3 regions of the Mesorhizobium sp. M0174 genome follow, and region 2 is predicted to be linked to each of the others. Evidence: predicted binding sites of a transcription regulator. Region 2 holds the regulator's gene; each other region holds the start of a gene.
What was found. Region 2 encodes PhoB, which activates phosphate uptake and scavenging genes when phosphate is short. Its sites were predicted from a motif close to TGTCATNNANCTGTCAT; they were not measured.
Positions count from the first base shown of each region.

Region 1 (10,773 bases), 100 kb from region 2:
CCGCTCGGCCGCATCGCCGTCGACAGCACCGAGCGGCGCGACATCGCCCGTATCATGCTGCGGCCCGAGCAGGTGCTGCTGAAACGAACCTCGCGTGAAGGCATGTCCGGCACGCCGGACATGCTGTTCGGCGAGGTCACGGAATCCGAATTCGCGGGCTCGATGTGCACGATCGCCGTACGTCTCTTGAACAGCCCAGATCCGCCCGACGCCGCCGCCATCGGCAACACGCCATTGATCCTGCGCAAGCCGGGCATGGACGCGCCTGCGGTCGGCGAGATCGTGCGGCTGACCGTGTCGGGCAAGGCGCATGTGTTTGCCTGAACGGTTTTGCGCAAGGCCGATTTCAATCGACCCGTTTGCCCGCTTGATCGAACCAATGCAGCTTTTCGGACCTGGCCACGACGCGCAATCGGTCGCCTGGCTTGGCGCTGGCGCGGCCTGAGACGCGCACCACGATGCGGCTGCCGGCTGCCACGCAATGGAGAAAGCTTTCGGCACCGACCGGTTCGACCGCTTCCACTGTCGCCGGCAGCGCGAGCGCGCCGGCCGGCGCCTCTGCCGCGAAGGTGATATCGGCGTCCTCCGGACGAAAGCCCAGTGTCACCGCCTTGCCCTGTCGAGGCGCCAAGCCAATCACCGTACCGTCGGCCAATACCAAGCTTGGGGAGGCCCCTGTGAGCGCCAGCAGATTCATCGGCGGTGCGCCTATGAACGAAGCGACGAAGGTCGAGGCCGGTTTCTCGTACACATCAAGCGGCGCGCCGGTCTGCTCGACCAGTCCGGCGTTCATGACGACGAGGATGTCGGCCAGCGTCATCGCCTCAAGCTGGTCGTGCGTGACATAAACCGAGGTGACGCCAAGCGAGCGCTGCAGATTCTTGATCTCGATGCGCATCTGCCCGCGCAATTTCGCATCGAGGTTGGACAGTGGTTCGTCGAACAGGAAGACCTTCGGGTTGCGCACGATGGCGCGACCCATGGCGACGCGCTGGCGCTGACCGCCTGAAAGCTCGCGCGGGCGCCGGTCGAGCAGCGCCGAAAGCTCCAGCACCTTGGCCGTCGAGCGTACCCTGCTATCGATCTCGTCCTTCGGCGTGCCGCGGTTGCGCAGGCCATAGGCCATGTTGTCATAGACCTTCATATGTGGGTAGAGCGCGTAATTCTGGAACACCATGGCGATGTCGCGCTCGGTCGGGCCGATGGCGTTGACCACCTTGCCGTCGATGGCGACTGTACCGGCCGAAATGGTCTCCAACCCGGCGATCATCCTCAGCAGCGTGGACTTACCGCAACCTGACGGCCCGACCAGCACGCAAAGCTCCTTGTCGGGAATGGCGATGGAGACGCCCTTCACGGCTTCGACGCCGCTGGGATAGACCTTCTTCACGTCCTTCAGATCGACGGTCGCCATCAGAGTCTCACTTTTCGGATTCGACCAGGCCGCGCACGAACCAGCGTTGCATCATCACCACGACGAGAATCGGCGGCACGATAGCCAGCATTGCCGTGACCATCACGAGGTGCCATTGGGTGTCGGCATCGGCGAAGGAAACCATCTTTCTCAGCGCGATGACGATGGTGTTCATGTCGCTGCTGTTGGTGACGAGCAGCGGCCAAAGATACTGCGTCCAGCCATAGATGAAGAGGATCACGAACAGCGCGGCGATGTTTGTCCGCGACAGCGGCAGGAGGATATCAAAGAAGAAGCGCCATGGCCCGGCACCGTCGACACGCGCCGCCTCGACCAATTCGCCCGGTATGGTCATGAAGAACTGGCGAAACAGCAGCGTTGCAGTGGCTGAGGCGATCAGCGGGACGATCAGGCCGGCATAGGTATCGATCATGCCGAGATCGACCATCACCTTGTAGGTCGGCAGGATGCGCACCTCGACTGGAAGCATCAAGGTGATGAAGATCAGCCAGAAGAAGGTCATGCGCAGCGGAAAGCGAAAGAACACGATCGCGTAGGCCGACAGGATCGAGATGAAGATCTTTCCGACCGCAACGCCGAGCGCCATGATCGTGGTGTTGAGGAGCAGCTTGCCGACGCTGACCCCGCCGATACGGCCGATGCCGCCGAACAGCCCCTCGCTGTAGTTGTTCCATAGCTGGCCGCCCGGCAAGAGCGGCAGCGGCGGCCTGAGGATCGTTTGCAGCGTGTGCGTCGAGGCAACGAAGGTGTAGTAGATCGGAAAAGCCACGATCAATATGCCGAGGATGAGCACGGCATGGGCGATGAAGGTGCGGAGCGGGGACTGGCCGATCATCGCTGCCCTCAGCCGTAGTGGACTTTGCGTTCCACATAGTGGAACTGGATCGCTGTGAGCGCGATGACGATGGCCATCAGGATGACCGACTGCGCCGCCGAGTCGCCCAGGATCAGATTGACGAAGCCGTCATTGTAGACCTTGTAGACCAGCGTCTCGGTCGTCTTGCCAGGCCCGCCGCCGGTGACGGCATGAACGATGCCGAACGTGTCGAACAGGGCATAGACGGTGTTGACGACCAGCAGGAAAAACGTTGTCGGCGCAAGCAGCGGGAAGACGATGGTCCAGAAGCGCTTGGTTTCGCCGGCGCCGTCCATGGCCGCCGCTTCGATCAGCGTTTTCGGCACCGCCTGCAGGCCGGCGACGAAGAACAGGAAATTGTAGCTGATCTGCTTCCAGGCAGCCGCCGACACCAGCAGGATCATGGCGTGGGTGCCGTTGAGCAGTGGGTCCCATGCGATGCCGAGGCTTCTCAGCAAATAGGCCAACGAGCCTATCGAAGGGTTGAACAGAAACAGCCACAGCATGCCGGCGATCGCCGGCGCCACGGCATAAGGCCATATCAACAGTGTGCGGTAGAGGCCTTTGCCGCGCACGGCCTTCTCGGCCATGACCGCGAGCAGCAGGGCCACAACCATGGCAACGATCGCGGTCGCAAGCGAGAACACCACCGTGACCTTGATCGAGTTGAGGTAGGCCGGATCGGCCAGCACCTTCCGGAAATTGGCAAACCAGACGAACCTGCTCTTCAGTCCGAACGGGTCTTGCCTGAGCATCGACTGGTAAAGCGCCTGACCAGCCGGCCAGTAGAAGAAAACCAGGGTTATGGCGAGCTGTGGCGCCACCAGCAGGTAGGGCAGGATCTTGTTGGGAAAGACGACGCGTGGAGACAGGCTGATTTCCCTCGCTATCCAGGCATCGCCCACGCGCGCTCGCGTGGGCGATATTCCAACCGACTGACCGAGACGATCTCGTTAGTTGTCCAGGGCTTCCTTGATCGCGGCGTTGCCGCGCGCGACCGCATTGTCGAGCGCCTGCTGGGCGGTTTGCTGGCCGGCCAGCATCTTCTCCAGCTCCTCGTTCTGGATATCACGCACCTGCGGCAGATTGGGCAGACGCACGCCCTTCGAATTGTCGGTCGGCGACTTGCCGATCATCTGCAGGATGGGTGTCTCGCGGCCGGGGTTCTTGTCATAGAAGCCTGATTTCTTGGTCGCCTCGTACGCGGCGAGCGTCACAGGCAGGTATCCCGACTTCTGGTGCAGGTATTCCTGTACATCGGTCTTGGACAGATAGGCAAAGAAGGCGGCAACGCCCTTGTATTCCTCGTCCGACTTGTTGCCGAACACCCATAGGCTGGCACCGCCCGGCGTCGTGTTCTGCGGGGCACCCTTGGCGTCACTGTCGTAGGGAAGCTGGCCGATGCCATAGTTCATGCCGGACTTGACGATATCGCCGAGGCCGCCCGACGATTCGGTGAAGATGCCGCATTCGCCGGCGAGGAATATCTGCTTGGCTTCGGAGGTGCGTCCGCCATATTTGAACGTGCCGTCCTTGGCCAGGTCGGCGAGCGCCTGGAAGTGGTTGACGAAAATCGGCGCATTGATCTTGAGTTCGACGTCGCCGCCGGCCAGGCCATTCTGCTGGGTGGCCCAAGGCACGTCATTCCACGCCGCGAAATTCTCCAGATGGATCCAGGTCAGCCAGGTCGAGGTATAGCCGCAAGAGGCGGCGCCGCTCGTTTTGATCTTCTTGGCGGCTTCCCAAACCTCGTTCCAGGTCTTGGGCGGAGTGTTCACGTCGAGGCCTGCCTTCTGGAAGATGTCCTTGTTGTAGTAGAGGATCGGCGAGGAGGAGTTGTAGGGGAAGGACAGCATGGTGCCGTCCGGCTTGGAATAATAGCCGACGATGCCGGGCAGATACTGGCTCTTGTCGAAAGTCATCCCGGCGCCGGTCATCACATCGGCCACCGGCTTTATCGCACCCTCGGCCGCCATCATCACGCCGGTGCCGACGTCGAACACCTGGAGGATATCGGGCGCTTGCCCGGCACGAAAGGCAGCGATGCCGGCATTCAGCGTCTCCGGATAGGTGCCCTTGAACACCGGAACGAGCTCATATTCGCTCTGGCTGGCGTTGAAATCCTTGGAGATCTTGGCGACGACCTCGGCGTTGGCGCCGGTCATGGCGTGCCACCAGCTGATCTGCGTGACGGCGAAGGCGGAGGTGGTGGAAAGCAGGGTCACGGTGGCGGCGATACCGGCCGCAAAGCCGAAGAACTTCATGTTTCATCTCCCGTTTGTCATTGGCGAAAGGGGCACCTCCGCAAAGGCAATATGTGGCGCTGATGACAATCGGACAACGGTTTTGTTGCCGATCAATGAACACCATTCCTTCCTAAAGTGCACTCGCTACCGAAACCGGGCGTCAGAAACGACATCACCGCCTTTTCGGCGCAGCGGCATCGGTTTTCCCCCGAAAAGACCCGCCTCATGGCCTACGGGTTAACTATTCGTTAAAATCTCCAAGAGCTAATCCGTCACACCTCCCCTGTTAGTTTTGACCGAGTGAACCAGGATGCTGACGGTCTATAATTGTATCGTAAATCAGCACGACCTGAGACTGGTTGCGCTCGCCGCACTCGTCTGTGGAATTTCTTGTTTCTCAGCAGTTAATCTCCTTAAGCATGTCGGCCGATCGACCGAGCGAAACCGGCTTGTCTGGCTGATGATCGCCGCGGCCTCGACCGGGTTCGGCATATGGGCGACGCATTTCATCGCCATGACCGCGTTTACGCCGGGAATACCGAACGCATACAATCCGGGATTATCCGCCTTTTCGCTTGCCGCCGCCGTCATCCTGACCGCGCTTGGGATGTGGGTCGCCACCTTGCGCCGCGGCATCGACCATTTCCTCGTCGGTGGTGCCATTCTGGGCGGCGCCATCGCGACGATGCACTACATCGGCATGGCGGCTTTCGAGGTCGAAGGCCGGGTCGTATGGAACCTGCTCCTTGTCGCGATGTCGCTTCTGGCCGGCGTGACCCTTGCGGCACTGGCACTCCTGGTCGTTTTGCGCCGCCCGTCAGCAGTCGCGACTCTCGGCGGCGCCGCGCTTTTGACGCTGGCCATTTGCAGCTTGCATTTCATCGCGATGGCCGCGGTGTCGATCATTCCGGATTCCTCGATTGAAATATCCGAACATTCCATCGAGCCCATTTCCCAGGCCTTTGCCGCAGCGGTCGCCAGCCTTGTAATCCTTGTGCTGTCAGGTGCCGCGCTGTGGATCGATCTGCGCTTTCGCCACCAGAAGCTCGAGGCCGAGCGCATGCACGATCTCGCCAATGCGGCGGTGGAAGGTCTGATCGTTTGCGATGGCACCCGCATCGTCAGCGCCAATGACAGTATGGCGAAGCTGACCGGAACAGCGACAGCCACCCTGAACACGATGCAACTCGGCGAGCTTTTCGACGGACAGAGCGCAGCCGCTATGTCCGGCTTCGGCGAACAGGCGCAGGAAGCGAAATTAAGGGGCAGCGACGGCGCGAGAATTCCTGTCGAGCTGATCGCCAGGAAGATCACCTACTGCGGCAGGCCTCATACGGTGCTTGCCGTTCGCGACATCCGTGAGCGCAAGAAGGCAGAAGAAGAGATTCTCCGCCTCGCGCATTTCGATCCGCTTACCGGGCTTGCCAATCGGCGGAGCTTTTCTTCCCGGCTGGAAGCAGAAGTCGCCTCGATGGATCGTGGCGGCAAGGATGGATATCTGGCGCTCCTGCTGCTTGACCTCGACCGGTTCAAGCAAGTCAACGACCTCTACGGCCACAGCGCCGGTGACGCGATGCTGCAGAAGCTCGCGCACTGCATCTCCGGCATCCCGCGCAACGGACAGATGCTCGCGCGTCTCGGCGGTGACGAATTTGCCATCATAGCTCCGAACCTCCCCGACCCCTTGGCCGCAGGCCGGATAGCCGAGGACTTGCTGGCGGCGATCCGCGAGGAAAACAGGGTTTCGGTCGGCTCCGGCCTCGTCTCGGCCAGCATCGGCATCGCCTTCTTTCCGCTGGATGCCGAAGACCAGGCCGGCCTGATCAGCCATGCCGACACGGCACTCCATCGCGCCAAAACCGAAGGCAGGGACACTTACCGGTTTTTCGAGATAGCCATGGGCACCGCGGCCCGCGACAAGCGCGTGATGGAGCATGAATTGCGCCAGGCCATCGCCCGCAAGGAGTTCCACCTCGTCTACCAGCCTCAGAAGGAAATCCGCGGCGGCAGGATGATCGGCTTCGAAGCCCTGGTCCGGTGGCAGCACCCTGAGCGGGGTGATATTTCTCCGGCTGTTTTCATCCCCGTGGCCGAGGACAGTGGCGCGATCGCCCAGATCGGCGACTGGGTGCTGACGACGGCTTGTAACGATGCTGCTCGCTGGACAAATCCGCTGATGGTCGCCGTCAACGTCTCCGCCGTGCAGTTTCACAATCCGAACTTCAGCCGCAAGGTGCATGATGCACTGGCGAGGTCCGGCCTGGCACCCGGCAGGCTGGAACTGGAGATCACCGAAACAGCCCTGGTGAAGGATATGCCCCGCGCGCTGGCGGCCTTGAGGCAGGTCAAGGCGCTTGGCGTGCATGTAGCGATGGACGATTTTGGCACCGGCTACTCTTCGCTGTCCAACCTTAGCGCCTTTCCCTTCGACAAGATCAAGATCGACGGGTCGTTCATCAAATCGGTCGACAAGAACGCCCAGTTCGCGGCGATCGTCCGCGCCGTGCTGGGGCTTGGACGCGGTCTCGGCCTACCGGTCCTTGCGGAGGGCATCGAGACGCCGGGTGAATTGCAGTTCTTGGATGCCGAGGCTTGCGAGATCGGGCAAGGCTATTACCTCGGCAAACCGGCTCCGATCGAGACGTTCGGCGAACTGACGGGCGTGGCTGCTCCGGCAATCCGCACAGCCAGCCGACGCGGCGCAAGCATTGCCGTGCTCAAGCCGCGCCTGCGCACGGTCTGAGCCTATCCCGGCTGAAGCGCCGCCTCGACCAGACGCTTGGCATCCGGCCCCGACCATTCGGCCGGGCCGTTCATATGGGCGATGAGGCAGCCTTGCCCATCGATCAGCATGGTGACGGGCAGACCTAGCGCCAGGCCGCGCGTCTTGACGTCGTTGAACAGCGCCATCGTGGCATCGCGATAGTAGCCGAGCGACTTGACGCCGGTGTCCTCCAGGAATTTCTTCGGTTTGGCATCGTCGCCGGCATCGACGTTGACGGCAACAACCTGAAACGCATCGCTGCCCATCTCCTTCTGCAGCGCATCGAGCGCCGGCATTTCGGCGCGGCAAGGCGCACACCATGTCGCCCACAGATTGAGCAGCACCGTCTTGCCGGCATGATCGGCGATCATCGTCGGCTCCCCGTCGGGGCCGTTGAAGGCAAGGCTTTTCAGCGATTGCGGCGGATCCGCCGGCAAAAGCGCGGCAACCTGGCCGGTAGCAGCGGCGGCGATCTTCTTGGCACGGTCGGTCTTGGCGACGCAGGCGGCGTCGTCCTTGCCGCCGCCGGCGGCCACTGGCGCGGGCGCCTTGTTGCCAGAACTGCTTTCCCTGACATATACCGCGACCGCGCCGGCCAGCACGCCCGCAACCAAAGCGGCGAGGATGAGACGCAAAGCCGGGAAAAATCTATTGCCGTCTGCCATTTTTGAAAAACTGCTCCGGAGCACGGGTTATAGCGATGAACGACAAGAAGGCCAGCAACCAGATGTGGGGCGGACGTTTTGCCTCGGGTCCGGCCGCAATCATGGAAGCGATCAACGCGTCGATCTCGTTCGACCGCAAACTCTATGCGCAGGATATTCGCGGCTCGATCGCCCATTGCCAGATGCTGGCGCAAACGGGCATTATTTCGGCGGCCGATCAAGAAAAAATCACTCACGGGCTGAACACGATCCTGGCAGAGATCGAGGCCGGCACATTCGAGTTCTCCACCAGGCTGGAAGACATCCACATGAATATCGAGGCCCGTCTGGCCGATTTGATCGGGCCCGCAGCTGGCCGCCTGCATACCGCCCGCTCGCGCAATGACCAGGTGGCGGTCGACCTCAGGCTGTGGGTCAAGGACGAGTGCTTTCGCGTCGCCGAGGCGCTGAAGGGGCTGATCACGGCGTTCCTAGATCGCGCCGAGGAGCATGCGGCAACGGTGATGCCGGGCTTCACCCACATGCAGGCGGCGCAGCCGGTGACCTTCGGCCACCACTGCATGGCCTATGTCGAGATGTTTGCGCGCGACCTGTCTCGCGTCCGCGATGCGATTGAGCGTATGGATGAAAGCCCGCTCGGCGCTGCCGCCCTTGCCGGCACCAGCTTTCCGATTGACAGGCACGAGACAGCGAAGGCGCTTGGCTTCCGCGAGCCGATGCGCAATTCGCTCGACAGCGTTTCGGATCGCGATTTCGCGCTCGAGTTCCTGGGCGTAGCAGCGATCTGCGCGACGCATCTGTCGCGACTGGCTGAAGAGATCATCATCTGGTCGACGCCGCAATTCGGCTTCGTCAGGCTGTCGGATAGTTTCTCGACGGGTTCGTCGATCATGCCGCAGAAGAAGAATCCCGACGCTGCCGAACTGGTGCGCGGCAAGACCGGCCGCGTCACCGGGCACCTCGTCGCCTTGCTGACAGTAATGAAGGGCATGCCGCTGACCTATGGCAAGGACATGCAGGAAGACAAGGAATCCGTCTTCGACGCGGCCGAGACGCTCGACCTGATGCTGGCGGCAATGACCGGCATGGTGCGCGACATGACGGTGAACACCGCGGCGATGAAAAAGGCCGCCGGCGCCGGCTATTCGACTGCGACCGACCTCGCCGACTGGCTGGTGCGCACGCTCGGCCTGCCGTTCCGCGAGGCGCACCATATCACTGGCCGGGCGGTGGCGCTGGCCGAGGACAGGAAGATCGGGCTCGACAGGCTTTCGCTGGAGGATCTGCAGTCCATTCACCCCGGTATCAGCGCCGACGTGTTTTCGGTCCTTGCCGTGCAGAATTCTGTAAAGAGCCGCACGAGCTTCGGCGGCACCGCGCCGTCCGAGGTGCGCAAGCAGATCCGCTACTGGAAAAAGCGGCTCGCCAAGGCGTAAGACGCGGGGTGCAATGGCCGCAAAACTCGGCTAGAAGCGGCTGCGGGCAAAAGTTTCGGACGGATGGCACGATGACCGGAAGCAGGATTTTGGTGACGCTGACGCTGTTGGCAGCAATGGCCACCGTTGCGGCCTGCGGCAGGAAGGCTGCGCTTGATACGCCCTACGCGGCCGCCGTGCAGGCCCGCAAGGACGCCGAGAAGGCCAAGCAACCTTTGCCGCCGGAGCCGGAAAAACCTGTTGAGGACAAGAAATTCATCCTCGACCCGCTGCTCTGATTTTTCGGACCAATCTCGTGAACCATTTCGACTACCGCGACGGCGCGCTGCATGCCGAGGACGTGGCGATATCAGACATCGCCGCCAGCGTCGGCACGCCGTTCTATTGTTATTCGACGGCGACGCTGACCAGGCATTTTCGCGTCTTCACAGAGGCCTTTGCCGGGCTCGACGCCCTCGTCTGCTATGCCATGAAGGCGAATTCGAACCAGGCCGTGCTGAAGGTGTTGGCAAGACTCGGCGCCGGCGCCGACGTGGTCTCGGAGGGCGAATTGCGCCGCGCTTTGGCGGCCGGCATTCCGGCAAGCAAGATCCTGTTTTCGGGCGTCGGCAAGACCGCGCGCGAAATGGATTTTGCGCTCTCGGCCGGCATTCTCTGTTTCAACGTCGAATCCGAACCGGAGCTGGAGCTGCTGTCGGCCCGCGCGACCGCGCTGGGCAAGATCGCGCCGATCTCGCTGCGCATCAATCCGGATGTCGACGCCAGGACGCACAACAAGATTTCGACTGGGAAGGCCGAGAACAAGTTCGGCATTCCCTGGCAGCAGGCACGAAAGGTTTATGCGCGCGCGGCTGAGCTGCCGGGCATCAAGGTCACCGGCATAGACACCCATATCGGCAGCCAGATCACCGAATTGCAGCCCTTCGACGAGGCCTTTGCGCTGCTGGTGGAGCTGGTCGGCGCCTTGCGCTCCGACGGTCATGCCATCGAGCACATCGATGTCGGTGGCGGCCTTGGCATTCCCTACCGCGTCGACAACAACCCGCCGCCTTTGCCCGATGCCTATGCCCGGATCGTCAGAAAGCATGTCGTCGCCGAACTCGGGCTGAAAGTGATGTTCGAGCCAGGCCGGCTGATCGTCGGCAATGCCGGCATCCTGGTCTCGGAGGTAATCTTCGTGAAGGAGGGCGACGCCAAGAACTTCCTCGTCGTCGACGCCGCGATGAACGACCTGATCCGGCCGACGCTTTACGACGCTTTCCACGACATCAAGCCGGTGGCGCAGCAGCCGGCCGCAGCACCGCGCATGAAGGTCGACGTCGTCGGCCCGGTTTGCGAGACCGGTGACTATCTCGGGCTCGACCGTGACCT
Region 1 covers NZ_JAMYTB010000005.1:39,289-50,061, forward strand. Annotated here, with positions in the region: gene NKJ13_RS12210 (ABC transporter ATP-binding protein) at 1-324, shown strand, start outside; gene ugpC (sn-glycerol-3-phosphate ABC transporter ATP-binding protein UgpC) at 347-1,414, opposite strand; gene ugpE (sn-glycerol-3-phosphate ABC transporter permease UgpE) at 1,422-2,270, opposite strand; gene ugpA (sn-glycerol-3-phosphate ABC transporter permease UgpA) at 2,279-3,163, opposite strand; gene ugpB (sn-glycerol-3-phosphate ABC transporter substrate-binding protein UgpB) at 3,245-4,555, opposite strand; gene NKJ13_RS12235 (bifunctional diguanylate cyclase/phosphodiesterase) at 4,848-7,280, shown strand; gene tlpA (thiol:disulfide interchange protein TlpA) at 7,283-7,966, opposite strand; gene argH (argininosuccinate lyase) at 8,002-9,402, shown strand; gene NKJ13_RS12250 (hypothetical protein) at 9,474-9,680, shown strand; gene lysA (diaminopimelate decarboxylase) at 9,698-10,773, shown strand, end outside.
Region 1: a site for PhoB is predicted at 4,618-4,634, ahead of ugpB (sn-glycerol-3-phosphate ABC transporter substrate-binding protein UgpB). Genes of this name have one in related genera too.

Region 2 (10,773 bases):
ATCGTCCTGACCGCAGCGTCCCAGTTGATCTGATCGAGTTCGCCTCTGCTTGATCGCTTTGAAACCACTGCCCGAGTACTGGCCGTGCCCATTCGCGGTCACCGACCTGCAAGGCCAGGCCCAACATCTCGTCGCCAAATGCCTTGCCGTCGATCCGGCGCTCGAGGACGACTATGACAGGATCGTCTGGAACGTGCGTCCCGACGGCACGCTCGATGCGTCCTTGGAGATTTCCGGGTTCGTGGTAGCATCGAACGGCGCACGCCCCGAAAAAGACTATCTTAATCAACAATGAAATCGTGCGGGCAAAGGCCGTACTTTCATGCTAAATGGCGGCTGGAGCTTATTAAAGTGAGGACAAAAGTGAGGATGACTTCATGCGGAAGATGATTATTGCCATGGTTGCCGTGGTTGCGGTCAGCGGCTGCACCACCACGGAAGAGAACGTGGGTATCGGCACTGTGGGCGGCGCGCTCATTGGTGGCGCTGTCGGCGGCGGCAAGGGCGCTTTGATCGGCGCTGGCGCTGGTGCGATTGGCGGTCTGCTGGTTCGCCGTCTGCAAAATGGCTACTGCCAATACAGAGATCGTCACGGCCGGATTTACACAGCTCGCTGCAACTAGTTTCGAGCTCCAGGCGAATAGCAAACGCGGAGGCAGGCCACCTGTCTTCGCGTTTGCCCTTTGAAGCGCTGTTGCGACGCGGCCCGCGAGAGGCGTTTCAGGCCGGCAGCGGAACCCTGATTTCCACGTTCAAACCATCTTCGCGAAAATCGCGCCTGATTGTGCCACGCAATTCGCGTGTGATGTTGAGATCGATCAGTCTGGTGCCAAAACCGCTCTTTGCCGGTGTCGCGAGCTTCTTCTGACCGGCCTCGCGCCAGTTGAGGGCCAATGTCCGGGCGCCGCTACGGCCTTCGAGCGACCAGTCGACCTTCAGCGCACCGACTGAATTGCCGGCTTCGCCATGCTTCAGCGCGTTAGTCGCCAGTTCGTGAAAGACGAGGCCGAGTGCCTGCGTCGTCTTTTCATCGAGAAGAACCTGCGGTCCCGACAGCAGCCCTTCAGGAAGCTCACTGCCGAACACCTGGCCTAGCTCGATGCGCAGCAGGTCGCCGAGATCGGCTTTCTGCCAGCGTGAGCGCGTCAGCATGTCCTGGGAAGCCGCCATCGCCTGCAGCCGGGCCGAGAAAGAAGCCGAGAATTCCTGGACGTCGGTAGTGTGCGATGCTGTCTGGCGCGCGATTGCCAGCACCCGCGTGATCGAGTTCTTGATGCGATGCTTCATCTCCTGCAGCATCAGGTCTTTTTCCAGCAGGCTCTTTTCGGTCGTTTCGTGAAGCAGCGAGATCGCCTCATAGGCCCGCTCCTGATAGCGGGCCACCAGCGCGATGGCGCCCGCAAGCAGCAGTCCGAACAATCCGAGCATCACCGGGATGGCGCGCGAGGAAGGTTGCGAGAAAGCACTTGTCGGCCTGAACAGGACGACCCACGGCCGGCCGGCGACGGTGATCTTGCGGGTGACCAGCAGCCTGTCGCCGAGGCTCGAAACAGGCGGCGTTTCCGATTGGAACAGCAGGTTGTCGCTGTCAACTGTGCCGTCATAGATCTCGGTGTTGACCGGCAGCAATGGTGCCCGACTGAGCGCAGCCTGGAACAGGTCACGGGCGCGGAAGGCCGCATAAAGGAAGCCGGCAGTCGAGGATCTCGTCGCGTTCACGGCGTCCGGCGCGGTTTCGACATTGAGCCGGACGAAGACGAGGAACCCGGTAAAGGTCTGCGCGGCACCCGTATCCTTGCCGAGCTGCACGAGCCCGCTGGCGTGCTGCTGATCGTCGGCCATCGCCTTTTCGATCGCCTCGCGCCGCGCCGGCCCGGTGAACATGTCGTAGCCGATGCTGGATTGGTTGGACGGATCCAGCGGTTCGAACAGCACGATGGGCGTACGCCACGGTAAGTTCGTGTCGGGGTAGATCGGATGGCTTGCGCCGTGATCGTGCAGGATGTCGCGCTCGACCGCCGCCTCGTTGCCAGTTTTCGCCAGGCGGAGGAAACCGATGCCGCGCAGGCCGGCGAAATTATTGTCGCTGTCGAGCGCGTTGAAGAAAGCCTTGAACTCGCCTTGCGAGATACCGCCATTGCGAGCGTCGAACAGCGCTCGCGTTGAGCGCAGCAGCGACAGGTCCAGGTCGATGCGGCTTTCGATCCGGTTAAGCGCGTCGTCCGCCGTCGCCTCGAATTTTATGCGGGCCGCCTCCTGGGTGGCAAAATAGGCAAAGCCCGCCATCGTCAGGCTGATCAGCGCGACGGCGATAAAAGCGACGGTCGGAAACAGCTTCTTCAATTGCTGATACGTCCCGTGGACGGTTCGGCATCTTTTATGGGCAAGTCCCGACGCCAACACAATGCCCAGGCCAAAGCATGGTGACGGCTGGCACATTTTGGCGGCTTGTGATTAGCCGGCTAATTCTCGTTCATGCGGCGATCTTCAGCGCGCCCGGCCCCGGAATGGCGCCGGGTGGGCACTTGCCGAGGATGATCATGCCGAGCACTTCGTCCTGGGTGACGTCGGTTGTGCGCGCCGTGCCGACAACCCGACCGTTCTTCATGACGCAGACACGGTCGGCAAGCTCGAACACGTCGTGAATATCATGGCTGATCAGGAAGATGCCGATGCCGTCGGCCTTGAGCTGCTTGACCAGTTCGCCGACCTGCGCCGTCTCTTGCGGCCCGAGTGCCGCCGTCGGCTCGTCCATGATCAGAATGCGAGCATTGAACAGGATGGCGCGGGCGATCGCCACCGACTGCCGCTGCCCGCCCGAAAGCTTTACCACCGGCTCCTTGAAGCGTTGGAAACGCGGATTGAGCCTGCCCATCACCTTGCGCGCCTCGGCCTCCATGGCGACGTCGTCGAGCGTACCCCAGCCGGTCATCAGCTCGCGGCCGAGAAAAAGGTTGGCGGCCGCATCGACATTGTCGGCCAGCGCCAGCGTCTGATAGATCGTCTCGATGCCGTACTTCTTGGCGTCGCGAGGGTTGGAGATCGAAGCCTCCTCGCCGTTGACGAAAATCTGGCCCGCATCGCGCTTGTAGGCGCCGGACAGGATTTTTATCAACGTCGATTTGCCGGCACCGTTGTGGCCGAGCAAAGCCATCACCTCGCCCGGGAAAAGATCGACCGAGGCATCGTCGACGGCGCGAATGCCGCCGAAGGCGATCGAGATGTTGCGCATGTCGATCAGCGGCGTGCCCGTGGGAGCGGTCTTGTCGGCCATGATCGTTCCTCCTCCCTAAACGCGTTTGCGATAGACGGTATCGAGCCAGACCGCGAGCACCAGCACGGCACCGACGACGATGCTCTGCAGCGGTGAATCGATGCCGAGCAGCACCATGCCGGATTGCAGCGACTGCATCAAAAGGGCGCCGAGCATGGCGCCGAGCACCGTGCCGGAGCCGCCTGCAAGTGACGTGCCGCCGATGACCGCGGCGGCGATGACCAGCAGTTCGTCTAGCGTGCCCAGCGCATTGGTCGACGAGTTCTGCCTGGCTGACGAGATCGCCGCGGCGATCGTTGCCAGCACGCCCATGATCATGAACACCTTCATGGTCACCCAACGCGTGTTGATACCGGCAAGGTTGGCGGCTTCCGGATTGCCGCCGATAGCGAAGACATAGCGGCCGAAACGGGTACGCTTGGTGATGAAGGTCATGATCAGCCCGACCGCCACAGCCATCAGCACGGGTATGGCGATGCCATGGGCGATGAACAGCCCGCCTTCGGGAACTGTTATATTGTTGGCCGCCGCGTATCTGTTCACGATGCCGACCGGCCAAGGATAGGAATTGGCGAGCCATATGGCGCCCATGATGACAGCGCAGGTGAGGACACCGAGGAACGTCTCGGCCCAGATCGGGCGCAACGGAAAGCGGAACCGCTTGCGCTGCACCCGTCCGTTGAGCAGCATGAACACAACCGCCAGGCACGCGATAATTCCGACGATCCAGCTCCATCGCGCGCCGATCGAACCCGCCGGCCCACCGCCCATCAGCTGGAACGTGGCATCAAGCGGCGCAATCGTCTGACCGCTGGCGACCCACCATGCGGCACCCCGCCAGACCAGAAGGCCGCCCAGCGTCACGATGAAGGCCGGCACCTCGAGATAAGCGATGATGTATCCCTGGAACGCTCCGATCAGAAGGCCGAGCGCCAGGCCAATGGCCAGCGCCAGGATCCAGATCCAGGGGTTGCCGAGTTGCAGACCGATCATTCGCACCAGGAAATGCACCTGCGCAAAGCCCATGACCACGCCGATCAGGCCTTCGGCGGAACCGACCGACAGGTCGATATTGCGCATGACGATAACCAGCACCATTCCGGCGGCCATTATGGCCACGGCGGAAGTCTGCACCGAGAGGTTCCAGAGATTGCGTGGCGTCAGGAAGGTCCGGCTGTCGAAGTCGAACGGATTGACGCCGAGCCGTACGCTGGAAACGACATGCAGGCCGATCCAGATGACCAACAGCGCGCCGACCATGCCGAGCATGCGGGTGTCGATCTCGGTTGCCTTGAGAAATCGGGCAACGATGCCGAGCTCGGATTCCCGCGCCCGGTCTGCCGTGCTGTCGACCGGCGTGTTGGAAGTCGTGTCGGTCATGATGTTTCTCCCGCCGGGTTGCCGTCTGCCGCGGATGCCGGAAGCAGCCTAGAAGTTATCCGCCGGAAGCGGAAAAACAATTCTTTTTGAAAAAACGCCGCGGCGAGCGGCCGCGGCGTTCGGGCTTCTCGGAAACGTCGGCTCAGTTGCAGACCGCAACAGTGCCAGCCGCCACGCCGGCGCAGACCTCTTCTTTCTTGATCCAGCCGGCGTCGATGACGACGTTGAGGTTATCCTTGGTGATGGCGACCGGAGTCAGGAACAGCGACTTGACCGTGTTGCCGCCGGGCGTGGTGAAATCCTTCACGCCGGCAATGTCGGTCATCTGCTTGCCGTCGGCAAGCTGCGAGGCGATCTCGGCGGCGTTCTTACCGAGCTCGCGCGCGTCCTTCCACACCGACACGGTCTGTGTGCCAAGCGCGATGCGGTTCAGTGCGGCGTGGTCGCCGTCCTGGCCCGAGACCGGAACCGATCCGGCCAGCCCTTGCGCCGTCAGCGCGGCGACGACGCCACCGGCGGTGCCGTCATTGGCCGCGACCACGGCATCGACCTTGTTGTCGTTGGCGGTCAGGAACTGTTCCATGTTCTTCTGAGCGTTGGCCGGCAGCCAGCCGTCCGTATAGGCCTCGCCGACATTCTTGATCTTGCCGCTGTCGATGGCCTCCTTCAGCACCTCCATCGAACCGGCAAACAGGAAATCGGCATTCGGATCGGAACCCGAACCCTTGATGAAGACGTAGTTGCCTTCCGGCTTCACCTTGAAGACTTCGCGGGCCTGCATGCGGCCGACTTCCTTGTTGTCGAAGGTCAGATAGAACACGTCCTTGTTCTCGATCAGCCGGTCATAGCCGACGACCGGGATGCCTTCGTCCAGTGCCTTCTGCACGGCCGGCCCGATGGCCGAGGCATCCTGTGCCAGGATGATCAGCGCATTGGCACCCTGCGAGATCAGGCTCTCGACGTCGGTGAGCTGCTTGCCGGGGTTGGACTGTGCGTCGGCGGAAATATACTTGTCGCCGGCGGCCTCGATGGCCGCCTTCATTGCGGCCTCGTCGGTCTTCCAGCGCTCTTCCTGGAAGTTCGACCAGGAAACGCCGATGACCTTGTCTTTCGCCTGCGCCACCGACGCCAGCGCCAGCGTCATGGCGACACCCGCCAGAATGGCGGTCGTGAATTTCTTCATCATATCCTCCCTGCGCCGCGTACGGCGTGACCAATTGGCTCAAAGACCAGCTTAGAAGCTCTAATTTTTTCGAGCCTCGAAAAAATACTGGCCCGATCTCCGGCTGCTGTCAACATCGATTCTGATGGATTTTGATGACTGTGCGAGTTTTTTCGAGCGTCGGAATAAACGATGACAGCGCCACCTGCATCTGACACTATTTGCCGCATCCGACACTATTTGTCGGACATTACCGACGGCTTCCGGTTCATGAGCGGCCGCGGCAACCGGGAGGAAAGCAAAACGATGTCGGTCGGAATCCGCCATGACGATTTGCGCCGGCGCAACCGGGCGATGGTGATCTCGGCGGTGCGCCGGGCCGGCCAGCCATCGCGTACGGAGATCGCAGCCACCACCGGCCTCAGTCATTCAACCATATCGGCGATCTCCTCCGACCTGATACGGGAAGGCATCCTCGCCGAGAGCAAGGCAAGTGAGCCCGTTTCGTTGAAACGCGGTCGTCCACAGGTCGGCCTCGCCCTCAACCCGGAAGCGGCGGCGGTGCTGACCGTGGTGTTGTCACTGAATTTCCTGTCGGCCGCCATTATCGACTATGCGGGACAGGTGGTCGCCGAGGAACAGCGCCGGCTGGACACGCTGACCATGCCGCGCGACGAGCTGATCCGCGAATGCATGGCCATCGTCCGGCGCCGGCTTGAGGACCCAGACCTTGACGTCCGCAGTGTCGCCCGCATCGCCCTGGCGATTCAGGGCATTACCGACTCCCCTGCACGCGCCATGCTGTGGTCGCCGATCACGCCGCAGACCGACATCGCCTTTGCCGACATGCTGGAGGACGAATTCGGCATCCCGGCCACGGTGGAGAACGACTGCAATATGATGGCGGTGGCTTTGCGCTGGCGCAATCCGGATCGCTATCGCGACGACTTCATCGCCATCCTGCTTTCGCATGGCATCGGTATGGGGCTTGTGCTGAAGGGCGAACTGTTCACCGGGACGCATTCCTCGGGCGGCGAATTTGGCCACATGATCCATCGTCCGGGCGGCGCGCTCTGCCGTTGCGGGCGGCGCGGCTGCATCGAAGCCTATGCCGGCAACTATGCCATCTGGCGCAACGCCAGGCAGATGAGCGAAGACAGCGAACCTATCGCCGACGTCAGCGACGCCGACATGCGCGCGCTGGCCGCCCGCGCGCGCGAGAAGGATGGGCCGGAACGCGAGGCCTACCGCAAGGCCGGCGAAGCGCTGGGTTTCGGTCTCGGCTCGCTGTTCGCGCTGATCGATCCGGCACCGGTCGCGATGGTCGGCGCCAGTGCCGCTGCCTTCGATCTGATCGAGCCGGCCTTGCGCAAGGCAATCGCCCAGACCGCCGGCGGCCAGCACTCGGGCTCGATCTCCTTCGATACCGAGCCGAACGAATTGCCGCTGATCCGCGAAGGCTGCGCGATGCGGGCGTTAAGCTTCGTCGACCAGGAGATTTTCGCGCCGGGCGCGCAAATGAGGCCCGGCGTCAGAAAGAACGTCGCCTGACCAGGCGGGTCAATCTTCCCTGATCGCATAGCCGGCACCGCGGATGGTGCGGATGACATCCGGCATGCGGCCGTTATTGACGGCTTTGCGCAGCCGCCCGACATGGACGTCGACGGTGCGTTCGTCGATGTAGATCGTCTCGCCCCAGACATTATCGAGCAACTGGCTACGCGAGAAGACGCGGCCCGGATGCCGCATCATGAACTCGAGCAGTCGGAATTCGGTCGGCCCGAGCCGGATCTCGCTCTTCTTGCGATAGACCCTGTGCGATTCGCGATCGAGCACGATGTCGCCGACCTTCAACACGCTGGACAGCACTTCCGGCTTGGCGCGCCGCAGCAGCGCCTTGACCCTGGCCATGAATTCCGGCGTCGAAAACGGTTTGACCAGATAGTCGTCGGCGCCGGTCGAAAGACCGCGCACCCGGTCGCTCTCCTCGCCGCGCGCGGTCAGCATGATGATCGGCAGCCGCTCGGTTTCGGGGCGCACGCGCAACCTGCGGCAGAGCTCGATGCCGGAAACCGCCGGTATCATCCAGTCGAGCACCAGAAGGTCGGGCACATTTTCCTGCAAACGGATCTCGGCTTCGTCGCCGCGTGTCACCACCTCGACCTGGTAGCCTTCGGATTCGAGATTGTAGCGGAGCAGCACGCCCAACGGCTCCTCGTCCTCCACCACCATTATGCGTGGTGCGATCATCGGCTGGGCACCCCCATCATGTCACCGGCGCGGACATTGTCGTTTCGTCCTGCTTCGGACGATTGACGGGCAATTGCTCGCCGGTCAGCACATAATACGCATTCTCGGCGATGTTGGTGACATGGTCGCCGATCCGCTCGAGATTCTTGGCGCAGAACAGCAGATGCGTGCAAGCGGTGATGTTGCGCGGATCTTCCATCATGTAGGTTAACAGCTCGCGGAACACGGACGTGTATTTGACGTCGATACGCTCGTCGGCGGCGCGCAGCTTGGCCAACGCGGCCGCATCGCCTGCGGCATATTCCTCGATGACGCCCTGCACTTGGATGAGCACCAGCTGCGCCATCGCATCGATGGAATGCGATAGGTCGCGCGGCGTGACGCTGAGGCCGACCGCGCTCACACGCTTGGCGATATTCTTGGCAAGGTCGCCGATGCGTTCGAGGTCGCCGGCCATGCGGATCGCTCCGACGACATGGCGCAGATCGTGAGCCATTGGCTGGCGCTTGGCGATCAGGGTGATGGCGCGATCGTCCAGTTCGCGTTGACGCGCGTCCATGATGGCGTCGTCGGAGACGACGCGCTGCGCCAGCACGTTGTCGGAATTCAACAGGGCCTTGGTCGCCCCGCCGACCATCGAACCGGCGAGGTCGGCCATGTCGCGGATCAGCTTACTGATCTGCTCGAGATCCTCGTCGAAAGAAGCGACTGTGTGTTCGCCCATGGTCCTGTCCTCATATGCATGATCGGAACGGCTCAGCCGAAGCGGCCGGTGATGTAGTCCTGCGTGCGCTTCTCGCGGGGCGATGTGAAGATCTTCTCAGTCCGGTCGAACTCGACCAGTTCACCCAGATACATGAAGGCGGTCTGGCGCGACACGCGCGCCGCTTGCTGCATGTTGTGGGTGACGATGACGATCGTGTAGTCGGCTTGCAACTCGTCGATCAGTTCCTCGATCTTGGCCGTCGACAGCGGGTCGAGGGCCGAAGCCGGTTCGTCGAGCAGAATGACTTCCGGCTTCACTGCCACGGTGCGCGCGATGCAGAGCCGCTGCTGCTGGCCACCGGACAGGCTCAACCCGCTGGCGTTTAGCTTGTCCTTGACCTCGCTCCACAGCGCGGCCCGCTTCAACGCTTGCTCGACGCGGCCGTCCATCTCGGACTTGCCGAGATTCTCGTAGAGCCTGACGCCGAATGCTATGTTCTCGTAGATCGACATCGGGAACGGCGTCGGCTTCTGGAACACCATGCCGATCTTTGTCCTGAGGAGGTTGAGATCCTGCGACCGGTCGAGAATGTTCTTGCCGTCGAGCAGCACCTGGCCCTCGGCGGTCTGTTTCGGGTAGAGCTCGTAGATGCGGTTGAAGACGCGCAGCAGCGTCGATTTCCCGCAACCCGAAGGGCCGATGAAGGCTGTGACGCTGCGCTCGGGCAGCGACAGGCTGATGTCCTTCAGCGCCTTACTCTGGCCGTAGTAGAAGTTGAGGTTCTTGACCTCGATCTTCGTCTTCTCGGTGACCGTTTCGGTCATCGTCATGTCTGGGGACAACATCTGTGTCATCTGTCCTCTCTGCGTCCGGTAAGGCTGCGGGCGAGGATGCTCAAGCCCAGAACCGTCAGGGTGATTATGAGTGCGCCGGTCCACGCCAGTTGCTGCCATTCCTCGTAAGGGCTGAGAGCGAACTGGAAGATGGTCACCGGCAGGCTGGCCATCGGCGCGTTGATATTGCTGCTCCAGAACTGGTTGTTGAGCGCGGTGAAAAGCAGCGGCGCCGTCTCGCCGGAAATGCGTGCTATCGCCAGCAATATGCCGGTGACGATGCCGGACAATGCGGCGCGGTAGGCGACCGAACGGATCACCACCCAGCGTGGCGCGCCGATCGCGGCACCGGCTTCACGCAACGCGTTCGGCACCAGGTTGAGCATGTCTTCAGTGGTGCGCACGACCACCGGAATGACCAGGATGGCAAGCGCCACGGCGCCGGCAATGGCCGAGAAATGTCCCATTGGCCGCACCATCAATTCATAGACGAACAAGCCGATGATGATCGACGGCGCCGACAACAGGATGTCGTTGATGAAGCGGACGACGGTGGTGATGCGCGAAAAGCGTCCATACTCGGCCATGTAGGTTCCCGCCAGCACGCCGATCGGCGTGCCGACGACAACGGCGATGATCGTCATCAGCAGGCTGCCCGCGATGGCATTGAGCAGGCCGCCGGCTTCGCCCGGTGGTGGCGTCATCTCGGTGAAGACCGCGAACGAAAGCCCGGCTGTGCCCTTATAGACCAACGCACCGAGAATGAGCGCCAGCCAGGCAAGTCCGATGCCGGCGGCGACGACGCAAAGCGCCATCATCACCGAATTCCTGGCTTTGCGGCGGCTGTGGAGCGATGAGGATGTCGACATCGGTCAGGCTCCCGTACGGGCGTCGATCCGCATCAGCATATAGCGGGCGGCGGCAAGGATCAGGAAGGTGATGACGAACAGGATCAGGCCGAGCGCGACCAGCGAGGAGGTGTAGAGGTCGCCGTCGGCCTCGGTAAATTCATTGGCGATGGTCGCCGAGATCGTCGTGCCCGGTGCGAACAGGGAGGCACTGATGCGATGCGCGTTGCCGATGACGAAAGTCACCGCCATGGTTTCGCCGAGTGCCCGGCCGAGGCCAAGCATGACGCCGCCCATGATGCCGATGCGGGTATAGGGAA
Region 2 covers NZ_JAMYTB010000005.1:139,131-149,903, forward strand. Annotated here, with positions in the region: gene NKJ13_RS12775 (hypothetical protein) at 1-33, shown strand, start outside; partial or broken gene NKJ13_RS12780 (hypothetical protein) at 89-295, shown strand; gene NKJ13_RS12785 (YMGG-like glycine zipper-containing protein) at 378-623, shown strand; gene NKJ13_RS12790 (CHASE domain-containing protein) at 721-2,343, opposite strand; gene NKJ13_RS12795 (ATP-binding cassette domain-containing protein) at 2,474-3,274, opposite strand; gene NKJ13_RS12800 (sugar ABC transporter permease) at 3,290-4,654, opposite strand; gene xylF (D-xylose ABC transporter substrate-binding protein) at 4,797-5,837, opposite strand; gene NKJ13_RS12810 (ROK family protein) at 6,123-7,367, shown strand; gene phoB (phosphate regulon transcriptional regulator PhoB) at 7,377-8,066, opposite strand; gene phoU (phosphate signaling complex protein PhoU) at 8,083-8,790, opposite strand; gene pstB (phosphate ABC transporter ATP-binding protein PstB) at 8,823-9,626, opposite strand; gene pstA (phosphate ABC transporter permease PstA) at 9,623-10,474, opposite strand; gene pstC (phosphate ABC transporter permease subunit PstC) at 10,478-10,773, opposite strand, start outside.

Region 3 (10,773 bases), on a different contig from region 2:
ATCCTGCTTCAGTCGGACGCCATTGCTCTGCCCGCGGGGCTTTTTGCGACTTCCACCGCAGCCGGGGTTCAAATGATTGCCGAGCGGCCGTTGCAAACCGTGTCTGACCAACGTGTGCAACGTCTGACCCGAGACGATGCGGCTGAGATGCTCGCCCTGGCATTGCTCACCAAGCCTGGCCCATTCACGCTCGAAGCCCTGAGCCTGGGCGATTTTTGGGGCGTGAAAATCGAGGGCAGACTTGTGGCAATGGCCGGCGAGCGCATGAAGCAACCTGGCTATACCGAACTCAGCGGGGTGTGCTCACATCCGGAATTTCGCGGCGGTGGCCTAGGCAAGCTGCTGTCCCTGTTCGTGGCAAACCGGATAATGGCGCGCGGCGAAGTTCCCTATCTCCACGCCTATGCCAGCAACGCCACGGCCATCAGACTATACGAGTCCATTGGCTTCAGGTTGCGAAGCACAATGAATGTGGCCGTGGTTCAGCGCACCGAATGATTGGTCGGCGCATGATGCGCAGCATGGATGCATCTCATATCAGGAAAGGAAGGATTTCGTATGGTCGAAATCCTTCCTCGAGACTGCAAGGCCTTCCTGCGTCTCAGACCGCGATCTTGCCGCCGCCTTGCCTGGTGATGGCAACGACCGCCGGGCGCACCGGCATGTCCGGCTTGAAGTCAGGCCAGCGGGTCGACAAATCCTCATAATAGGACGGACGCCCAAAAGCCTCCCAATCCTCGCCACCGTCGCCTGGATGCTGGACGGCAACGAAAGCAGTCTGGTCGTCCGGCGCAAACAGGGGACCACACATTTCGGCGCCGATCGGCACACGGAAGAACAGCTTTGAGGTCGCCCGCGCCGGGCCTTCCGTGTCGACCGCCCACAGGCCGTCGGTGCGGCCTGTGGCCTTCGGGCCCTGGCCGTCGGTAGCAACCCAGAGGCGGCCGGCCGAATCGACCGCGCAATTGTCCGGCATGCCGAACCAGCCATTGGCAGTGGTTGCGGTGGAGAAGGTGGCGCCGATTTCGGCCACGGCGGGATCGCCGCATTTCAGCAGGATTTCCCACTTGCCCTTGGTGGCGGCAAAATCACCGCCGTCCTCGACGATCTCGATGATGTGGCCAAAGGCATTTTCGGCGCGCGGGTTGGCGGGGTCGACCTGATCGGCCTTGCGCTTCGAATTGTTGGTCAGCATGACATAGACTTTGCCATTGGCGGCATTGGGCTGGATGTCTTCCGGACGGTCCATCTTGGTGGCGCCGAGCAGGTCGGCGGCGCGGCGCGTCTCGATCAGCACGTCGGCCTGGCTGGCAAAGCCGTTCTCCGCCGTCAGCGGCCCTTGGCCGAAGACGATCGGCAGCCATTCGATTGAACCGTCCTCGGCGAACTTGGCGACATGCAAGGTGCCGTCGTCGAGCAAATTCATGTTGGCGGCGCGATCGTCCGGATTGAACTTGCCTGTGGTGACGAACTTATAGACATAGTCGAAGCGCTCGTCGTCGCCGAGGTAGAAGACGACACGGCCATCCTTGGCGACGATCGATTCTGCGCCCTCATGCTTGAAGCGGCCCATGGCGGTGCGCTTCCTCGGCACCGACGTCGGATCCTGGACGTCGACCTCGACGATCCAGCCGAAGCGGTTCGGCTCGTTCGGCTCCTTGCCGATATCGAAACGGTCGTGATGCGCCGCCCATTCATAGGCGCCTTCGGGAATGCCGAGGCGCTTGTAGTTGGCCGCCTCGTTATGGCCCTGCGGCAGCTCGCCCGAGAAATAGCCGTGGATGTTCTCCTCGGCCATGACATAGGTGCCCCACGGCGTGACGCCGCCGGCGCAGTTGTTGAGGGTGCCGATGACCTTCGTACCGCTCGGGTCGGCGCTGGTCTTGACGCGGTCGTGGCCGGCGACGGGGCCAGACAGTGCCATCTCGGTATTGGAAGTGATGCGGCGGTTGAGCTTGCCGTCGCGCACGACCTGCCATTTGCCGGCTTCTTTGCGGATCTCGACAATGGTGCCGCCATGCGCGGCCATCTCGACATCGACTTGCTCCTTGCTGAGGGGCGCCTGCTTGGCTTTGCCATCGACGATGGTGACGAGGCCCGGGAACATCAGATGCGGATTGGTGTATTCGTGGTTGACGACCAGCAGGCCATGCTCGGCTGAGCCGCCGATCGGGATATAACCGACATAGTCGTTGTTGTAGCCGAATTGTCTGGCCTGGGCTTCCGCCGACTGTTTTGTCGGATCGAATTCCGGCGAATCGGCGAACAGCGGATCGCCCCAGCGCAGCAGCACGTCGGCGTCATAGCCAGGTGCGACGTGATGCTTGTCGTCGATGCCGGCCTCGAGCTCGTCGAAAGCGAAGGCGGAGCCTTCGGCGGCGCGGGCGTTGTCGGCGGCGATCAGCGCCAGCGGGCTGACGGTAGCGGCTATGGCCGAGACGGCAAGCGAGCCCTTGAGGAAGCCGCGGCGCGAGAACCGCGCGGCGATGATCTCACCCATGGTGCGGTTGTCGGTGGGATTGGCTCCTGGCCCATCGTTTTCCTCGAGCAGACTGGTGCGGAAATGGGCGTCAGGGGTGCGATGTTCGGTCGAGCGCTGTTCAGTCATGGGGGCCTGCCTCTGGCTGGATGGATTGCTGGAGCGTGTTGTCTGGCCAATCCGGTATTACCGGCAGGTCACAGTTTGATGACATGCCGGCTAATTGCCACCTGCGATTTCGTATCCAACATCAGTCCCGCTTGACCGCGACCGGCGCTTCGGAAACAAGAGCTGCGGCAGGCGCGTAGGGACCGCATCGGGAGGAACAAAAGTGAGTTTCTGGGGACTTGGGCAGCTCTGCGTTTCGACCGTGATCTTCCTGCTGGCGGCGATGGCCGCAAAACAGTGGGGGCTGGCGCCGAGCCTCGGCAAGATCGTGCTGACGTTGGCGCTCTATTCGCTGGGCAATCTGATCATGCTGAGGCTGATCCGTGAATTCGGCATGTCGGTGTCGTTCAGCCTGTCGGCGGTGATCCAGCTGGTGTCGGTGAATGTGGTGGCGCTGGTCTTCTTCGGCGAGCGCGTCAATGCCTTACAGGCAACCGGCATTGTGCTTGCCGTCGCAGCTGTGGCGCTGATCACGCTCGGGCCCTATCTGCAAAGGCTGTAGCTGCGATCAGGCCGATGAAGAAGATTGCAAGCAGACTGCGCAACTGGCTGGAGTTCCCGGTTCTGCTGGCCGGGCTGGTCATTGCCGGCGGGCTGTGGGGGTTCGAAGAACTGATGGAGCTGGCGCGGGCGACCACGCCGCATGCCTTCGACACCGAAATCCTGCTTGCCTTCCGCAAGGCCGGCCAGCCCGACAATCCGATCGGACCGGCGTGGCTGGAAGGAGCGATGCGCGACGTCACCAGCCTTGGCAGCGCCAGCGTGCTGGTGCTGATCACGGCAGCAATGATCGTCTATCTGCTCCTTATCCGCAGGCCAGGCGCGGCGCTTCTCATGTTCGTCGCGGTGGCGGGCGGCCAGCTCCTGTCAAGCGTGCTGAAATTCGATATCGACCGGCCGCGCCCCGATCTGGTCTCGCATCTCGCCGATGTGGCATCGCTTTCGTTTCCGAGCGGCCACGCCATGCTGTCGGCGGTGACGTATTTGACGCTGGGCAGCATGGCGGCACGGTTTTTGCCCGGGCGCACGACGAAGATCTATGTGCTCGTGCTGGCGGTGCTGACGACGGTGGTGGTCGGCATCAGCCGCATCTATCTCGGCGTCCACTGGCCGTCCGACGTGCTGGCCGGCTGGTGCGCCGGCTTTGCCTGGGCGATGCTGTGCTGGCTGGCGGCACGACTGCTGCAGCGATGGCTAGGGCGGGCCGACGGCACCTGACGTCGGCCGGACTATTTCAAATCAGCCTGTTGATCAGGCCATGTCCGCAGCCTGCCAGCAGGAAAACCATCGACAGCACGACTGTCGAGGTCGCCAACGCTTTGAATGTCTTCACCTGCTCATCCTTTTTGAGGTCCTACTGTAAAATCGGTACCGTAATGGATGTCCCGCCAAACGATGCCGAGGTTTGTAGCATGCCAGCGCACCGGCTGGCAAAGACTGTTGCATGTTTCACATATGCAAGATGATGTTTGACCCATCATCATGAAGGTATTATACGTGATACTGCAGAACTCAGACGGGGTTTTGACCGATGATCACTGCCGCGCAGATGCGTGCCGCGAGGGCGCTGGCCGGCATCGATCAGAAGACCCTCGCCGAGCGCGCCGGGGTTTCGCTTCCAACCATTCAGCGCATGGAAGCGAGCGACGGCGTGGTCCGGGGCGTGGTCGATACGCTGATGAAGGTCATCCAGGCCCTTGAAGAGGCCGGGGTCGAGCTGATCGGCGAAAACCAGGCGAGCGAGCGTGGCGGCAGGGGCGTTCGCCTCAAGCCTGTCACGCCGCAGAACCCGCAAGGCTGACGCTACTGCCGCATCGCCGAAAATCAAATTCGGTTTTCGGATAGTCCGATGCGCGGGTCAAAAGTGTTGGGGCGTATCTGTGCGCCTATTTGGACGCACGCCGCTCCAAGTCGCGACGGCGACCGCCGACAGTCCTGCCGACGATCCCGCCGCTCCTTGGTTTCATGCGGAAGGCACTCGATGGATCAGACGCAGCGGGCAGTGCATCAACCGGCGCGGCCGACATTTTCCGAACTGTTCACCCCGAAGCTGGTGACGGTGCTGCGGGAGGGCTACACGCTCACGCATTTCAAGGCGGATGCCATCGCCGGGCTGACTGTCGCCATCATTGCGCTGCCGTTGTCGATGGCAATTGCCATTGCTTCAGGCGTGACGCCGGAGCGCGGGCTCTACACCTCGATCATTGGCGGCTTCCTGGTCTCGGCGCTTGGCGGCAGCCGTTTCCAGATCGGCGGCCCGGCCGGCGCCTTCATTGTGCTTGTGGCGGCGACAGTGGCGCGGGTTGGCGTCGACGGCTTGCTGCTGGCGACGATGATGGCCGGCGTGTTCCTGCTTGCCATCGGCTATCTCAGACTTGGCACCTACATCAAGTTCATCCCCTACCCGGTGACCGTCGGCTTCACCGCCGGCATCGCTGTCATCATCTTCTCCGGCCAGATCGTCGAACTGTTCGGGCTGAAGCTCGCCGGCAAGGAGCCAGGGCCGCTGGTGCCGAAGCTGATGGCCATCGGCGAAGCGGCCGGAACAATCAACCTCGCCGCAACTGCGGTGGCGGCGCTGACCATCATCACCATTGCGACGTTGAGGCGGTTTCGGCCGAAGTGGCCGGCTATGCTGATTGCCATCGGACTGGCATCCCTCGTCGTCGCATTGCTCGCCATGCCGGCCGAGACGATCGGCACGCGCTTCGGCGGCATCCCGCGCAGCCTGCAATGGCCGGCCTTCCCGCCGCTCAGCCTCGACAGGATAATCGACGTGCTGCCGGACGCCATCGCCTTTGCGCTGCTCGGGGCGATCGAATCGCTGCTGTCGGCCGTCGTCGCCGACGGCATGACCGGAAGGCGGCATCGCTCCAATTGCGAGTTGGTGGCGCAAGGCTTCGCCAATATCGCCTCCGCCTTGTTCGGCGGCATATGCACCACTGGCACCATTGCCCGCACCGCGACCAATGTACGGGCCGGCGCGCATGGACCGGTCTCAGGCATGATGCACTCGGCCATTCTGCTTGCTCTGATGCTGGTGGCGGCACCGCTGGCCAGCTATATCCCGCTTGCAGCACTTGCCGGCGTGCTGGCGGTGGTGTGCTGGAACATGTTCGAGAAACAGGCCTTCGCCACCTTGCTGCGCGCCTCGCGCGGCGATGCGCTGGTACTGATGGCGACGTTCCTGATCGTCATCTTCCGCGACCTGACCGAAGGCATCGTCGTCGGCTTCGCGCTAGGCTCGATCCTGTTCATCGACCGCATGGCCAAGAGCATCGCGGTGGAGGCGGACCATCAATCCCTGGTGCAGGAAGACGTCGCCGACCGAGCCAGCGCTTATGATTCCAGCGAGGCGAGCGATGCCGACACCGTCGTCTACCGGATATCGGGCGCCTTTTTCTTCGGCGCCGCCTCGACCGTCGGCACGGTGCTGGACCGCATCGCCGACCAGCGCAAGAACTTCATCCTCGACTGTTCGGCGGTGCCGTTCTTCGATTCGACGGCGGCCAATGTCATCGAGGGCGCGGCCCACAAGGCCAAGCGCGCCGGCGTTCGCTTTATTATCTCAGGCGCTTCACCGCAGACACGCCGCATGCTGATCAACCACGGTGTCAAGCGGCCGCTGGTGACTTATGCCGCATCGATCACGGATGCGCGGGCGCAGCTGAAGAAAGCCGCGCCCGCCGCCTGAGCTGGCAACTGCCGGCTTAGTCGAGGCCCAACGCTGAGACCTCGCCCTCGTTCATCAGCGGCACGAAGATTGTCGACTTGCCATCTGTGCCGATATCGGCGCTGCCCGGCTTGAACGTCGCAACCACTTGCGGCGTACCGCCGGCTTTGTAGCGGTAGAGCGTGCCGGTCATATAGGCAGTGGCGTAGATGCTGCCGCCGATGGCAACGACGCCATCGAGGTTGGCAAAGTTTTCCGCGCCAGCCAGAGGCGAAACGGCCTTGGTGGCGAGATCGACCGAGAGCAGGCCGCCCGGCTCCGCGGTGCTGAAGTCGGGCTTGATGCCCTTGCCCCACGAAGCGACGATCAGCCGGCCACCATCGGCGAAGATGCCATTCGGCGAAGCGAGCGCCGCATCCTTGATGAACAGTTCGAGCCGGTCGCCGTCGATGCGATAGATCGTATCGGCAAGCATATCCGTGACGTAGACCTTGCCGGATGCATCAGCGGTCATGTCGTTGAGAAAGACAGCGTTCGGCACGTCGATCGTCGACGCTAGCTTGCCGCTTTGGAGATCGACGACGCGCACATGGGTGATGTCGGCGACGTAGAGTTTGCCGCCGGCAATCGCCATGCCCTTGGGCGCGTCCATGCCGTCGGTCCAGTGTTGTGTGACCAGCTTGCCGTCCATCGACAGAACCGACAGATAGCCGTTGCCGTCGGCTTCGCCGGGATTGCCGACGATGTTCGAGACGATAACGCGCTGGCCGGCGGCGTCGAACAGCGCCGATTCAGGTTGCTCGAGGCCGCTGGCGCGCCAGAGTTCAGCGGCCTGAACTGCCGGCGCAGTCGCGATGCCGAAGATGGCGAGAAGTATCGGTGTGAAGAGGCTTTTCATGGCTAGTCTCCCGTAATGGACTGGCGGAGAGCTAGGCCTTTCGATACTTTCCGGGAAGATCTATCGGGACTAGTACCGAAGGTTGATACCAAATCGTGCAAAAGAGGTGCATCCCGTGAACGGCCTGATCTTCGACGCGCTGAAGCGGACGCTGAAGGCCAAGGGCGTGACCTACCGCGTCCTTGCCGAGCGAATGGGCGTTTCCGAGCCGACGGTGAAGCGCATCTTCCACGAGCGCAACTGCAAGCTCGACCGGCTGATGGAGATCTGCGCTGCCGCCGGCGTGGAGTTGGAGAACGTGCTCGGCTCTATGAACAGAGGACCAGGACCTGCCAACCACGTCGCGCCGGAGATCGAGCGCAAGCTCGCCGGCCGGCCGGCACTGCTGTTCATCTTCGTCATGCTTTCGGAAAAATTTACGCCCGAAGGCATCATGCGCTCACAGGGGTTGAGCGAGGCTTCGATGTTCCTCTATCTGCGAGACCTCGAGGAGTTGGGGCTGGTCGCGCTCGGTCGCGGCCTGTCGGCCAGGCTGCTGGTCGAGACGCCAATCCAGTGGAATTTCGACGGGCCATTGCGGCCACTGTTCGAGGTGACCAACAAGAACTTCATCGGCTGGGCCATCACGCATCTGGAGCGCGAGGCGACATTCGTCAGCTTCTCCAGGCGGATGCGGCCCGAGACGGCGGAAATGGTCAGGCGGGAGGCGGAGGAACTGGCCGAGCGCGCCAAATTGCTTGCGCATCACGATCAGCACACGACGCCCGAAGACGGGCTGGTCGGTTACAAGTGGACGTTTGCGTTCGGCGCAACGCCGTTCCCGGTGATCATGCCGATAGGGCCGCATCCGCGCGACGCCGGCGCGCGGACACCCGGCCGGGCCGCCGCAAAGACACGACGGCCGCTGCCGGCCTAGCCGCCACTCTGAACCCTTGTTTCGGCGCTGGTAATCCAGGGCTTGTCGTCCCAAATCATCTGCCGGTAGTCGAAACCATATTCGAGGGTCGGCTTGATGATGCGGAAATAGGGCGACAGGTCGAAGTCGCGCGGCGTGTAGAGCGAGTGATGGCGGATGTGCAGGATTTCCTTGCGCGAATAGCGTCTCACGGCGTGTAAGGCTTGTAGCCGGACGATTCCTCCTGCAGTCGGCCGGCAAGCCAGCGGCCAAGTCGGTCCAGAAGCGTGTCGCCGGGCTCGGTCATGCCAGACGGCGATTATCACAGGCGGCCAATTACACATGATCAGCCCACGCCAGGCGCGCCGGCGTCTTCGTGCGATACCGCTGTGAGATCGTCGCGCACCTTGTGGGCAAGCTTCCTTGTCGAGCGCTTCGGACGGTCGCCGAAAAGCTCGGCCGCCTCGGCGAGGCAGGTTTTTTTCAGGCTCTTTTCCGAGCGCTTCAGCAGCTTGGCAAGCAACCGCGTGTCCTCAGGGGGACCGAGCGGCTGGTCCTCGGCATCGAGAAGCGCGCGCATGACGAACACGTCGTGCAGTTCGCCGAGCCGCTCGCCCAATTCATCGACGGCCTTGCGCCGGGCCTTGATCGGCGTCGGCCACAGCCGGCCGAGCAGCGACAGGTGCATGCCATGCGTCTTGGCCGCCTTGCGCAGGTCGTGAAAGTCATCGGCTTCGCCGCGCGAAGCCGCCTTGTCCAGCGCTTTCCTGGCGCGGCGCAAAGTGGCGCGCGCGCCTTCGGCGAGCACGTCGGCAGCCTGCTCCGGCTGGTCGGGCAGAGCGAGCTTGTCGATCCGGCCGACACCTTCCTCGCAAGCGGCGATCGCCGCGCCTATCGCAGCATCGAGGCCTGCTCCGCCATGCAGTTCATGCTGGCGCGCGACGAGCCGGTCGCGAACGGCATCGAGGCCACCGCCGGCACTTTGCTCGGGAAAGCTTGCCGCTAGCCGGTCGATTGTTTCCACCAGTGCGGTTGCCTCGCGCGGGCCGGCAAGCAGGGCCGCCACCTGGCGGTAGCATTCATTCTCAGTCACGCAGAATGTTTCGTCTCCGGAACGGACAAGGCGCAGCAAGGCGCGGACGTTCTTCAGCCGTTTGCGACAGTTGTGCAGCCCCTGCTCGGGCCTGTCACGCGCGGCGTCCAGATGGACAAGCGCCTTGCCGATCTCCTCAGCGAGGATGCGTCTGATCTCGCCGGTCAGCGAGATGTGCGGATCGATACGAAAGCTCATGCGACGATCTCCGAAATCCCCCCAAGGGCGAGCGACGCGTTGTAAAATCTCGACTCGCCGGTGACTTCACGGCCGAGCCAATCTGGCAGCATTTCGTCCGGTACATCCTCCGGCGTCTCGAGCTCGGCGATCACCAACCCCGCAAGCGTCCCGCCGAAGACATCGACTTCGTAGAGATAGCCGCGGTGTCTAACATGATGGCGTGTCTTCTCGATGACATGTCCGATGGCAAAGGCCTGCATCTCCTGCGCCTCCGCCAAAGGCACCGGATATTCGAATTCATCGCGCTGGCGTGCCTGGCTGCCGAACTTGAGCGTCAGCTTGGCGACGGCATCATTGCTGATGCGCACACGCACCGTACGGCTGGGTTCGGCGACAAGGTAGAATTGACGGATATGAATGTCCGCCTCGACCATTGCCCGCCATTCCTCACCTGAGACCAGGAATTTACGCTCGATTTCCTTGCCCATGGCCATGCACTAGAGCGCGCACGGCCAGAGTTGGCAAGCCGCTTGATCGCAGTTGACTTTAATCATTCGATTGATTAAATTATCGATGATGATCAAATCGCCCAGCGCCAGCAGCCTTCCTCATGAGGCGCCCAAGACCGCCGCAGATATGACGCGGACGGCACTCGTGCGCGCGGCGCTGAAGCTGTTCGGACGCCAGGGTTTCGACGGCACGTCGACGCGCCAGATCGCGGCTGAGGCCAAGGCCAATATCGGCTCGATCGCCTATCATTTCGGCGGCAAGGAAGGGCTCCGCAACGCGGCAGCCGACTACATCGTCGACACCATCCAGACCGTTGCCGGCCAGGCGATCGGCAATCTGCAGGCGCCGGTCGCGGCATTGGCGGACACCGAGGCCGCGCGGGCACATTTAGCCGTCGCACTGGAGCGCATGGTCGCCTTCATCGCGGCAAGGCCGGAAGCCGGCGAGATTGTACAGTTCGTCCTGCGCGAGCTGTCGCATCCTACCGCGGCGCTCGACCGTATCTATGACGGCGTGTTCGAACCGGCGCATCGCCGGCTCTGCCTCATCTGGGAACAGGCGACGGGCGAGCCGGCCGAGAGCGAGCGCACAAAACTCACCGTATTCACGCTGATCGGCCAGGTCGTCTATTTCCGCATCGGCCGCGAGGCGGTTATGCGCCGGATGGGCTGGCGCAAGATCGGCGACGATGAGGCCGGCAAGATCGCGGCAACAATAACCGACAATCTCAGCGCGATTTTAGCTCGGCGCGATTTGGCTGTCCGGAAGGATCCTGGATCATGAGCCTGCTCTGTTCTTTGCCGCTTGCCGCCCAGCTTTTCAGCGCCTGCGCGCCGGCAGCACCGCTCGCCGTCGGCTACGTCGAGGGCGACTACGT
Region 3 covers NZ_JAMYTB010000004.1:391,233-402,005, forward strand. Annotated here, with positions in the region: gene NKJ13_RS11400 (GNAT family N-acetyltransferase) at 1-498, shown strand, start outside; gene NKJ13_RS11405 (PhoX family protein) at 602-2,608, opposite strand; gene NKJ13_RS11410 (hypothetical protein) at 2,811-3,149, shown strand; gene NKJ13_RS11415 (phosphatase PAP2 family protein) at 3,164-3,865, shown strand; gene NKJ13_RS11420 (helix-turn-helix domain-containing protein) at 4,179-4,448, shown strand; gene NKJ13_RS11425 (SulP family inorganic anion transporter) at 4,629-6,341, shown strand; gene NKJ13_RS11430 (SMP-30/gluconolactonase/LRE family protein) at 6,358-7,218, opposite strand; gene NKJ13_RS11435 (helix-turn-helix domain-containing protein) at 7,334-8,134, shown strand; partial or broken gene NKJ13_RS11440 (hypothetical protein) at 8,131-8,316, opposite strand; gene NKJ13_RS11445 (CHAD domain-containing protein) at 8,460-9,404, opposite strand; gene NKJ13_RS11450 (CYTH domain-containing protein) at 9,401-9,874, opposite strand; gene NKJ13_RS11455 (CerR family C-terminal domain-containing protein) at 9,963-10,679, shown strand; gene NKJ13_RS11460 (HlyD family secretion protein) at 10,676-10,773, shown strand, end outside.
Region 3: a site for PhoB is predicted at 2,676-2,692, ahead of NKJ13_RS11405 (PhoX family protein). Genes of this name have one in related genera too.